2 regions of the Nocardia canadensis genome follow, and region 1 is predicted to be linked to the other one. Evidence: predicted binding sites of a transcription regulator. Region 1 holds the regulator's gene; the other holds the start of a gene.
The links. The regulator HspR, encoded in region 1, represses chaperone genes until heat shock. The targets are predictions, from matches to a motif close to ANNTGAGTNNNNNNNACTCANNT.

Region 1 (7,010 bases):
TCGCGCACTTCGTCGGAACCACCGACAACGACTGACCGTTCGCTCCCCCAGGAGTACTCATCGGGTGCGACGCTATCGGACACCGGTATGTGCCGCGAGCGCTGCAGATCTCGATCGTCGACCCCGAAGTTCACCCATCCGAGCGAACCTCGGGCCTAGAACAGGGGGTCGTGGCGGATCGACTTGGCCTGGGTGCCCGCGGCCATCAGGCGGAACTTGGTGGTCTGGACCATCGAGGGGGAGCCGACGATCTGGACGTCGCGATCGGCCCAGGGGCCGTAGCTGGCGACGACCTTGCCGATCTGGCCGGTCATCCGGGGCTCGAGGCCGGGTAGGTCGGCCTGCGGTTCGCCGGAATCGTAGTACCACCAGGGGTTCTCGTCGCTCTCGCTGACGGGGGTGACGGTGAGCCACTTGTTGGCGACGGCCAGCTGGCTCAGCACCTGCAGGTCGTAGAGGTCGCACGGGTGGTGGCCGCCGACGAACAGGTGGACCTTCGGGTTCACCCGGCGCTGGGCCATCGACATGATCTGCGCGCGCAGCGGCGCGATGCCGGTGCCGCAGCCGACCATCAGCATCTTGCGTTTGGTGTTGCGCGGCACGCCGAGCCCGCCGAGCGGAGAACCGAGCAGCCATTGGTCGCCGACGGTGGTGTGCGAGACCATGGCCGGGCTCACCCAGCCGCCGAGCACGCTGCGCACGTGGAACTCGATCTCACCGTTGGCGTTCGCCGGGTTGGCCGGGGACAGGTAGCGCCACATCCGGGGCCGCGCGGGCACCTGGACACTGAGGTACTGGCCGGCCGCGTACTGCATGGGCTGCTCGAGCTGGACCCGGATGACCGCGAGGTTGCGCAGCACCTCCCGGCGTTCGACCACGGTCGCGCTCCAGGCGGCGGGGGTGGTCTCCTTGTCGGCGGCGCTGATCATCGCGCCGCTGATGGTGGCCAGGCCCTCGTCCCAGGCGCTGGCGACCTCGTCGGTCCACATCTCGGTCCCGGCGAACTGGCGCATGGCCGACTTCAGCGAATTGGCGACCGCGACGTAGTGCGCGGGTTGCACACCGTACTTGCGGTGATCGCGCCCGAGCTGGGCCAGGAAGGGAAGCAGCTTGTCCGGTTCTTCCAGCCGGTCGAGCGCGTAGGAGATCGCCTTGACGAGCCGGTCACGCTGGGAGTCCATGGCGGCCGGGAAGTAGTCACGGATTCCGGGATAGTCCGTGAACAGGATCGAGTAGAACGACCTGGCTAGCTTCTCGGGCCCACCGTCTTCCGCAGCAACCGCCTTGAACGTAGTTCGGATCAAAGCGACAGTCCGCGAATCCATATGTGTCACAACCTCGTTTCGCCATCGAACGCTAGCCGCGCCGGCGAGTGACGGGCTGGGAGGACACTCGTCAGCAGCCGATGCGAGAAGTCTAGGCGAGGTTTGCCAGCTTCGGAATCGTACTCTTAAACATCACGCATGTAATTCTGTGAAAACCAGATAGTACTCATCAGTATCACCTGAAAACATACCCCAAGATCGTTAAGGACCGGTGAACACGACCTCACACTTTGCTGATCTTGCCCGCAAAAGCACCGATCTCGCACCAATGTGCCTGGTAGAGCGACTCTTCCGCAACGAATCCGGGGCCCCGAAATCCGACGCGCCGTGCCGCGACACGCGGGGACGGTGTGTCGGAGAGCTGCGATTCTCCTGCGGAAACAGGCTCCGATTGGTCCGAATTCAGCGTCCTCCCAGCAAACTTCCGTGATGGTTCCGAGATATATCCGCACCTCACAGCGTTGCGCCAGGGTAGGGGATGAGCAAGATCACGAATAAAGAGGTTGCTGGAGAATCACCAGACGGTCGCCGGGGGTTGACCGACCGACGGCCGAGCCCCCGGCCCGCGACCGCGGGAGCGGATCGCGAACCGGGGGCTCGGCCGAAACGTGGACCTCAGCGCCGATGCCGTGGCTGCCAGACCACGAGCGCGGTGCTGCGCTGGGGCGGCGACAGGTCGGGCCGGTAGCCCGCCCGCAACTGCTCCAGCTCGGCGCTCATCTCCTCGACGCGCTGCTGCAGCGCCTCCACCTGGTTGGTGAGTTCGATGATGCGCTTGATGCCGGCGAGGTTGACACCCTCGTCCTGCGACAGCCGCTGCACTTCGCGCAGCAGCTCGACATCGCGGGCCGAGTACCGGCGTCCGCCACCCGAAGTGCGTTGAGGCGTGACCAAACCCAGCCGGTCATAGGTGCGCAACGTCTGCGCGTGCATACCCGCCAGCTGAGCCGCCACCGAGATCATGAAGAACTCGGCACGCGAGGCCCCACCCGACGCGGACTTCGGATTATCGGACATCGTCAAGCACCCGCCCATCCCGCACGCGGATCGAAGCCACCCGCCTTCTCCGCCTCCTGATAGCGCTTGAGCGCATCGGTGGCATCGGAATCCAGGTTCTGCGGAACCGCGACCTTCACCGTGACCAGCAGGTCACCGGCGCCGCCCGCCGCGCCGCGCTTGGGCACACCGCGACCGCGTACCCGCAGGATACGCCCGTCGGCGGTGCCCGGCGGCACCTTCACACCGACCCGGCCGTCCAGCGTCGGCACGGAAACAGTTGTCCCCAGCACCAATTCGCTGTAGCTCACCGGGAGCACCAGGGTGAGGTCGTCGCCCTGACGGCCGAACACCTTGTCCTGGCTGACGTGCACGGTCACGTAGAGGTCGCCCGAGGGCGCCCCACGCAAGCCCGCTTCGCCCTGCCCGGCCAACCGGATCTTCTGTCCGTCACTGACACCGGGCGGAATCCGGACGGTGATCGTGCGGGTGCGGTTCTGGATGCCGGTGCCCGAGCAGTCCGTGCACGGATCGTCGATGATCGACCCGGTGCCGCGGCAGTCGTCGCAGGGCTCGCTGAAACCGAACGCGCCCTGATTACGGCTGACCACACCGGAACCGTTGCAGTGCGGACACACTCGCGGGCTGGTGCCCGGCTTGGCGCCGCTGCCGTGGCACGTGGTGCACGGCGACGGACTGGTCATCCGCAGCGGGACGGTGACGCCCTGGGCCGCCTCGCGGAAGCCCAGCGTCGTCTCGGTCTCCACATCGGCGCCCCGGCGCGGACGGCTCGCGCCGCGCGCGCCACCCCGGTTGAACAGCCCGCCCAGCAGATCGCCGAGCCCGCCGTCGCCGGCACCGGCGCCGCCGGCCTGGCCGAAGATGTCACCGATGTTGAAGTCCTGCGAGAAGCCGGCGCCGGCGCCGGGGGTGAACCCGCCACCGCCGTAGCCACGACCGCCACCGCCCGCGAACAGGCGGCGCGTCTCGTCGTACTCCTTGCGCTTGGCCGGATCCGACAGCACGGCATTGGCCTCGCTGACCGCCTTGAACCGCTCCTCGGCCTTGGTGTCACCCGGGTTGGAGTCCGGATGCAGGTCGCGGGCGAGCTTGCGGTAGGCCTTCTTGATCTCGTCCTGCGAGGCGCCGGAGGAGACACCCAGCTCCTTGTAGAAGTCCTTCTCGATCCACTCCCGTTGGCTCACCGGGCATCTCCTCCTCTCTGTGTTGAATTGCGCCGCTCTCGGGGCCCTGCGTGGTTACGCTCCGCTACCGCCTCCGGGCCCGTCGTTCGCGGCGCGTTCCTATTGGTTGTCGCCGTCGGCATCCGAATCCGATGCCCCCACGGCCTCGGCATCGGTTACCCCGACCAGCGCGTGCCGAAGCACCCGTTCGCCGAACCGATAGCCCTTGCGCATGACCAGGCCGATCACCGGATCCGCGCCCGAACCCTCGTGCTGCACGGCCTCGTGCAGCGTGGGGTCGAACGGGTCACCGACGCTGCCGAATTCGACGAGACCCTGCTTGGTCAGCGCGGTCTCGAGCTTGTCGGCGACGGCCTTGAGCGGGCCGGTCTCCAGGTCGCCGTGCGCCCTGGCCCGGTCCAGATCGTCGAGCACACCGAGCAACTCGGTCACCACCGCGGCCTTGGCCGCGTCGATGTTGGCCTGACGATCCCGCTCCACCCGGCGGCGGTAGTTCGCGTATTCCGCGGTCAACCGCTGCAGGTCGGCGGTGCGCTCGGCCAGCTCGTCGCTGACCGGCGCCTCGGCCTCGCCGTCGGTGGTCGGCTCCGCCGCCACGTCGGCGGCGGAGTCGGCATCGGTGACGATGTCTTCGATCAGCTCCTGTTCGGAGTTGGCCTCGGTCACTTCTTCTCCGTGTCGACCGGCTCGTCCACGACCTCGGCGTCGACGACACCGTCGTCATCGACCGGGCCCGCGCCGTTGCCCTCGGCGGCGGCGTCGGCGGCCTGCGACTCGTAGAGCGCCTGGCCCAGGGCCTGCGACTCGGTCGCCAGCTTCTCCACCGCGGTCTTCACGGCCGCGATGTCGGTGCCGGCCAGCGCGGTGTTGGCCTCGGCGATGGCCTCTTCGACCTTCGACTTGATGTCGGCCGGGACCTTGTCCTCGTTGTCCTTGATGAACTTCTCGGTCTGGTGCACCAGCGACTCGGCCTGGTTGCGGGTCTCGGCCTCCTCGCGGCGGGCCTTGTCCTCGGCGGCGTGCGCCTCGGCGTCCTTGACCATCCGGTCGATCTCTTCCTTGGACAGGCCGGAGCCGTCCTGGATCTTGATCTTGTTTTCCTTGCCGGTGCCCTTGTCCTTGGCGGTCACGTGCACGATGCCGTTGGCGTCGATGTCGAAGGTGACCTCGATCTGCGGCACGCCACGCGGGGCCGGGGGCAGGCCGGTCAGCTCGAAGGAGCCGAGCAGCTTGTTGTGCGAGGCGATCTCGCGCTCACCCTGGAACACCTGGATCTGCACCGACGGCTGGTTGTCGTCGGCCGTGGTGAAGGTCTCCGAGCGCTTGGTCGGAATGGTGGTGTTGCGCTCGATGAGCTTGGTCATCACGCCACCCTTGGTCTCGATGCCCAGCGACAGCGGGGTGACATCGAGCAGCAGGACGTCCTTGACCTCGCCCTTGAGCACACCGGCCTGCAGGGCGGCGCCGACGGCGACGACCTCGTCCGGGTTCACGCCCTTGTTCGGCTCACGGCCGCCGGTCAGTTCCTTGACCAGGTCGGAGACGGCGGGCATACGGGTGGAGCCACCGACGAGCACGACGTGGTCGATGTCGGCCACGTTGATGCCGGCGTCCTTGATGACGGACTGGAACGGCGCGCGGGTGCGGTCCAGCAGATCGGAGGTGATCTTCTGGAACTCGGCGCGGGTCAGCTGCTCGTCGAGGAACAGCGGGTTCTTGTCCGCGTCGACGGTGATGTAGGGCAGGTTGATCGAGGTCGACTGGCTCGACGACAGCTCGATCTTCGCCTTCTCGGCGGCCTCGCGCAGACGCTGCATGGCCATCTTGTCCTTGGTCAGGTCGATGCCCGAGGACGCCTTGAACTTGTCGACCAGCCAGGACACGACCCGCTCGTCCCAGTCGTCGCCACCGAGGTGGTTGTCACCGGAGGTCGCGCGGACCTCGACGACGCCCTCGCCGATTTCCAGCAGCGAGACGTCGAAGGTGCCGCCACCGAGGTCGAAGACCAGGATGGTCTGCTCTTTGTCGCCCTTGTCCAGGCCGTACGCGAGCGCGGCCGCGGTGGGCTCGTTGACGATGCGCAGCACGTTCAGGCCGGCGATCTGGCCGGCTTCCTTGGTGGCCTGACGCTGGGCGTCCTCGAAGTAGGCCGGGACGGTGATGACCGCGTCGGTGATCTCCTCACCGAGGTAGGCCTCGGCGTCGCGCTTCAGCTTCATCAGCGTGCGCGCGGAGATTTCCTGCGGGGTGTACTTCTTGCCATCGATCTCGACGTTCCAGTCGGTGCCGATGTGGCGCTTGACCGAGCGGATAGTGCGGTCGACGTTGGTGACGGCCTGGTTCTTGGCAGGCTGACCGACGAGAACCTCACCGTTCTTCGCGAACGCGACGATCGACGGGGTGGTGCGCGAGCCTTCCGAATTCGCGACGACGACCGGCTCGCCGCCTTCGAGAACGGAGACGACAGAGTTCGTGGTCCCGAGGTCGATTCCGACCGCACGAGCCATAGTGATTCCTCCTGTTTGACGAACTTAGGGGCAACAGTCTCAGTAACACTGAGCGTGGTGGGCTCAATCCTGCCCTCGAGATCCCTCGCGAGTCAACCTAGACTTGAGTCACTCACGCTCAATGTTGTTGATCTGCACAACCAGCAGCTGCGGCGATTCATTCCCGCCGCCCGAAAAAACTTCCCGAACCCGGGCCATTCTTGCGCCGACCTCGCTCAACCGCAGCACCCGACGCGACATCGTGACCCGCCGGAGACCTCCGTCCGGCTGAGCTGGAACAGCGTCCGATGGGCCTCGAAACCGAAATCGTCACAGTATGGAAGAAGGCGGAAGCGCTCGACATCCTCGACCGCGCGCAGGTTCGCCCGCTCGTCCTCGGCGGCGGCGTCGAGACGGAGTCACGGAACACACTGACCGCCGGGGCCGACGAACGCGGAACAACCGTGGTCGCGGCGAAGCGCGCCGGACGCGGAGTCGAGCAGTACCTGGCCGAGGAGATCGTGCCCCTCCTGCGGGCGTAGGAGTTCTGTCCGGCCCGGTGGGCATGCGCTGACCGGGACCCGGGAGTTCCTCGGGGAGGAGCGTACTTATCCGACCGGGCCCGACAGTTCGGCCAGAATCCCCTCGGCACTGCGGGCCGCCGCCCGGCAGGCGGTCGCGGTGGCTTGATCTGCCAGCGGATGGGCGGCCCGGGTACGCCACGTGCGCACCGCGCTGAATGCCGTGGCACGCACCGTCTCCAGGTCGACGTCGGCGGGTAGTCCGAGACGCAGGCGGGCGGCCACGCCCGCACCACCCAGGATGCGATGGAGGTCGGCGAGAACCGGTGGCGGCAGCGGGAGTTCGTCGGTGCGGAGCCGACCGAGCAGCCGCAGTTCGGTGAACCCGTGCACGTCGGCGAGCCGGGCGCGGACCCGTGGCCGCAACAGGTCGGCCTCGGTGCCGGAATAGGCGACGAGGATGCGGTCCAGGGTGCT
Region 2 (5,145 bases), on a different contig from region 1:
GGCGGCGCCACCTGGCTGGTGGTCAGCCCCGACGCGGTGGTGTCGTCATCGGAGGAGTTGCCGCTGAGCACCAGGCCGGCGAGCACACCGCCGACCGCGATCAGCGCGAGCACGCCCAGGCCGAGCGCGATCCACAAACCGGTGTGCCGCTTCGGCGGTTCGCCCTGGTCACCGTCCTGCGGCCGGGGCGGGTAGCCCGGAGGCGGCGGGGCCGGATAGCCCTGGTCGTAGCCGGGGGGCGGCTGGTGTGGTGGCGGTTGCGCTGCGGGATAACCGCTTTCGTAGGCGCCCCACTGCGCGTCGTGCGGAGGCAAGGCCTGCGTCGGGTTCGACGGCTGCCCCCACTCGTCGAATCCACCGCCTCCGTACGGCTTGGTCGAATCCATGCCCGGCGAACCCAACCGTTCGGTCGGCGAATCCTCCGGGCGTTGCCCCCACGGATCGTTCGGGTTCGTCATGAGCTCCAGCGTAGGTCAGCGCGGTGCGTTGGGAGGTCCCTACGCACCGCGCTGTGGATATTTCACGAGCTGTGGACAGCCTCGCGACCGACGACCAGCGTGTCGGTGGCGTCGTCTACGCTCACCCGCACCGTGTCGCCGTCGACGACCGCGCCGGAGAGCAGCTCCTTGGCCAGGCTGTCGCCGATGGCCTGCTGGATCAGCCTGCGCAGCGGCCGCGCACCGTAGGCCGGGTCGTAGCCGCGCACCGCCAGCCACTGCTTGGCCTCGTCGGTGACATCGAGGGTCAGCCGCCGCTGCGAGAGCCGCTTCTGCAGCTGCCGCAGGTTGATGTCGACGATCGACTCCAACTGCTTGGCGTCGAGCGCGTGGAACATCACGACGTCGTCGAGCCGGTTGAGGAACTCCGGCTTGAACGCGCGCCGCACCGCCTCCATCACGTGCTCCCGATCGCCGCCCGCACCCAGGTTGGAGGTGAGGATGAGGATCGTGTTGCGGAAGTCGACCGTGCGGCCCTGGCTGTCGGTCAGCCTGCCCTCGTCGAGAACCTGCAGCAGGATGTCGAAGACGTCCGGGTGCGCCTTCTCGATCTCGTCGAACAGCACCACCGAGTACGGCCGCCTGCGCACCGCCTCGGTGAGCTGGCCACCCTGGTCGTAGCCGACGTATCCGGGCGGCGCGCCGACCAGACGAGCCACCGAGTGCTTCTCGCTGTACTCGCTCATGTCGATGCGGACCATGGCGCGTTCGTCGGCGAACAGGAAGTCCGCCAGCGACTTCGCCAGCTCGGTCTTGCCCACGCCGGTCGGACCGACGAACAGGAACGACCCGGTCGGGCGATTGGGATCGGCGACCCCGGCCCGCGCCCGGCGCACCGCGTCGGACACCGCCTGCACCGCTTCTTCCTGCCCGACGACGCGCCCGGCGACCTCGGTCTCCATCCGCAGCAGCTTGGCGGTCTCGCCCTCGAGCATCCGGCCGACCGGCACACCCGTCCACGACGACACCACGTCGGCGATGTCGTCGGGGGTGACCTCTTCGTTGAGCATCACGTCGCCGTCCGGCGCCGCGCCGCTGACCTGCTCGGCCGCGGCGAGCTCCTTCTCCAGCGCGGGGATCCGGCCGTAGCGCAGCTCGGCGGCCTTGCCCAGGTCACCGTCGCGCTCGGCGCGCTCGGACTCCCCGCGCAGCGCCTCGAGCTGCTCCTTGAGCCCGCGCACCGAGTCGATCGCGTTCTTCTCGTTCTGCCACCGGGTGGTCAGCTGGCTGAGCTTCTCGCGGTCGTCGGCCAGTTCCTGCCGCAGCTTCTCGAGCCGCTGCTTGGAGCCCTCGTCGGTCTCCTTCTCCAGCGCGACCTCCTCGATCTCGAGGCGGCGCACAGCCCGCTCCACCTCGTCGATCTCGACCGGCCGGGAGTCGATCTCCATGCGCAGTCGCGAGGCCGACTCGTCGATCAGGTCGATCGCCTTGTCGGGCAGGAACCGGGAGGTGATGTAGCGGTCCGACAGGGTCGCGGCAGCCACCAGCGCGGAATCGGTGATCCGCACGCCGTGATGCACCTCGTAGCGCTCCTTGATGCCGCGCAGGATGCCGATGGTGTCGGCCACCGACGGCTCACCGACCATGACCTGCTGGAACCGGCGCTCGAGTGCCGCGTCCTTCTCGATGTACTTGCGGTACTCGTCGAGTGTGGTCGCGCCGACCAGGCGCAGTTCACCGCGCGCGAGCAGCGGCTTGATCATGTTGCCCGCGTCCATCGCCGAGTCGCCGGTGCCGCCTGCGCCGACGATGGTGTGCAGCTCGTCGATGAAGGTGATGATCTCGCCCGCGCTGTTCTTGATGTCGTCGAGCACGGCCTTGAGCCGCTCCTCGAACTCACCGCGATACTTCGCGCCCGCGACCATCGCGCCCAGGTCGAGCGAGACGACCTTCTTGTTGCGCAACGACTCCGGGACGTCGCCCTCGATGATCCGGCGCGCCAGACCCTCCACGATGGCGGTCTTGCCGACGCCGGGCTCGCCGATGAGCACCGGGTTGTTCTTGGTGCGCCGCGAGAGCACCTGCACGACGCGGCGGATCTCGGTGTCGCGACCGATCACCGGGTCGAGCTTGCCCGCGCGGGCGGCCTCGGTGAGGTCGGTGGAGTACTTCTCCAGGGCCTGGTAGCTGGCTTCCGGGTCGGGATTGGTGACCCGCGCGCTGCCGCGCACCGTGGTGAAGGCATCCCGCAGCGCCTCGGGGCTCGCGCCGTGCCTGCGCAGCAGCTTGGCCACCTCGGAGTCGCCGTCGGCCAGGCCGACCAGCAGATTCTCGGTCGAGACGTACTCGTCGCCCAGCTCGGTGGCCAGACGCTGCGCGGCGGCCAGCGCCGCCAGTGCCTCGCGGCCGAGCTGCGGTGTGGTGGTCGCACCGGTCGCGCGCGGCAGCCGGTCGGCGATGTCGCCCGCTTCGCGCTCGACGGTCGCCGGGTCGACGCCGATGGCCTTCAGCAGCGGGGCGGCGATGCCATCGGTTTGATCCAGCAACGCCACCAGCAAGTGCGCCGGACGGATCTCCGGGTTGCCTGCCGCCGAAGCGGCCTGAAGGGCGGCGGTCAGCGCCGCCTGTGTCTTGGTGGTGGGATTGAACGAGTCCACAGATCTCCTCGGGTAGGTCAGGTATCGACTGGTTCAACGCTCACAAAGTTGAGTCTGTTCCACTCAACTCCAACTTTTTCCGGTGGGCACCGAATCGGTCTTCACGCTACGCCGCGACACCACCGAAGACGATCAATCACCGCACGTCGCAAGGCTGTCCGCCTAGGATTGCCGTGCCCGGACCACCCGAGGAAGAGGAGCCGACCGATGCGCGCGATCGTGGTTCAGAAGTTCGGTGCCACTCCCGAACTGGCCGAGATGCCGGTGCCGGAGCCCGGGCGCGGGGAGGTGCAGGTCGCGCTCGACGCCGCCGGGGTCAACCCGTTCGACCTGAAAATGGCCGACGGCCTCCTCGAGGGCAAGATGCCCACCGACTTCCCGATGATCCTCGGCGTCGACGGCGCCGGCACGATCTCGGCGGTCGGCGCGGGCGTGCGCTCGTTCGCCGTCGGTGACCGGGTGGTCGGCAAGTTCCTCACCGCACCCGCCGGGCACGGCAGCTGGGCGCAGTACGCGACCCTGCCCGAGGACGCCACGCTGGTGCCGATCCCCGAGGGCGTCACCTCGGTCACCGCCGCCGCCCTCCCGGTCGCGGGCGTCACCGCCCAGGACCTGGTCGACACCGCCCGGATCCGCCCCGGGCAGACGGTGCTGATCGTCGGCGCGACCGGCGGTGTCGGCTCCTTCCTGGTCCAGCTCGCCAATATCGCCGGCGCCCACGTGATCGCCACCGCCCGCGGCGACGCCGCCGACCAGGTCGCCCGCCTGGGCGCCGCGGAAACCATCGACTACACCCAGATCCGCCCCGCCGATCCCACTGTGGTCGACCCCGACCCCGCCACCCAGCGCGACTCCAGCATCACCGGCGCCGTCCGCTTCACCCATCCCGACGGCATCGACGTCCTCTTCGACCTGGTCAGCAGCCCCGCCGATTTCGCCACCCACGCCACCCTCGTCCGCCGCGGCGGCCGCGCCTACTCCACCGTCTGGGCCGCCGACGAGCCCACCCTGCGCGAACACGACATCGCCGGCGGCAACTTCGAATCCAAAGGTCGCGGACCCGAACTGAGCCGCCTGCTCGCCCGCGTCGCCTCGGGCGACGTGGTCGTTCCCGTGGAAGCCACCGTCCCCCTCGAAGCCGCCCCGGCGGTCCTCGGCGCGGGCAGCGCTCGCGGAAAGACTGTCCTGGCCATCTGATTCCAGCCGACGAAGGCGATCCATCGATGTATCCGGCCGCAGATCATTCGGCTGTCGAGTGGCGCGGTCGGGGCACCGGCGGCGAGCACTGGCGAGGTCAGCGGGGGCGGTAGATGCCGGATCTGGCCCTGGTCGCGGTGGTGGTGAGGATCGTGGCGAGAGTCGAATGGAGGCGGGTGGGGGTGGTCGGTTTGGCGATGAAGGTGGTTTCGCCGTAGAAGACGTAGCGGCCGTCGTTGGTGAGGTCGTGGAGCTGGAAGTCGTCGCGGCCCTCGGTGTGGCGGTTGTCCACGCTGGCGTGGGCGTAGACGCCGATGTGGGTGAGGGTGTCGGTGGGTTTGGCGAGGAAGGTTTCGAGTTGTTCGCGCGGGGTGGGGTTCCACAGGTCGCGGACATGCGGGCGGGGAGCGGCGAGTTCGGCTGCGGTGACCTTGATTTCGCGGCCGGAGCCGGGACCGACCTTCGGGAGGGTGGACAGGACCGCGGCGGCGAGGTCGTCGGGGGCCATCAAGTACAGGGCGATGTCGCCCGGGTCCGAGTCTTCGCCGGGGGCCTGAACGGCCAAGGCGGCGTAGGTGTCCCGGGTTCCACCGTGTGCGCGGATCGTTCTCGTGCTGCCGGAACCGCCCGCCACTTCGACGCGCGCGTGCGGAGCCAACAGCGCGGCCATGGCGGCGTCGAGGTCGCTGTCGAACTCGGCCATCATGTTCTCGGCGGCCTTGCCGCGCAGCCGGCGGACCTCCGCCCGGGATTCGACACCGACGTGGCGGTGGTGCAGGGGGTACGGCAGCACGTCGCGTCCCGCCGCCTCCCAGAGGGTGCGGAAGTCTAGAGCGGTGAGATGCCAGGTGCAC

Region 2: clpB (ATP-dependent chaperone ClpB) is a predicted target of HspR. The motif match lies at 3,141-3,163, and genes of this name have one in related genera.

The regions. Positions count from the first base shown of each region.
Region 1 is NZ_JAVCWB010000001.1:6,357-13,366, forward strand. It holds gene Q7X29_RS00050 (globin domain-containing protein) at 156-1,325, opposite strand; gene Q7X29_RS00055 (heat shock protein transcriptional repressor HspR) at 1,941-2,342, opposite strand; gene dnaJ (molecular chaperone DnaJ) at 2,345-3,526, opposite strand; gene grpE (nucleotide exchange factor GrpE) at 3,626-4,153, opposite strand; gene dnaK (molecular chaperone DnaK) at 4,189-6,033, opposite strand; gene Q7X29_RS00075 (hypothetical protein) at 6,321-6,554, shown strand; gene Q7X29_RS00080 (dynamin family protein) at 6,621-7,010, opposite strand, start outside.
Region 2 is NZ_JAVCWB010000010.1:2,101,116-2,106,260, forward strand. It holds gene Q7X29_RS32995 (DUF5666 domain-containing protein) at 1-458, opposite strand, end outside; gene clpB (ATP-dependent chaperone ClpB) at 521-3,094, opposite strand; gene Q7X29_RS33005 (NADP-dependent oxidoreductase) at 3,302-4,291, shown strand; gene Q7X29_RS33010 (ESX secretion-associated protein EspG) at 4,389-5,145, opposite strand, start outside.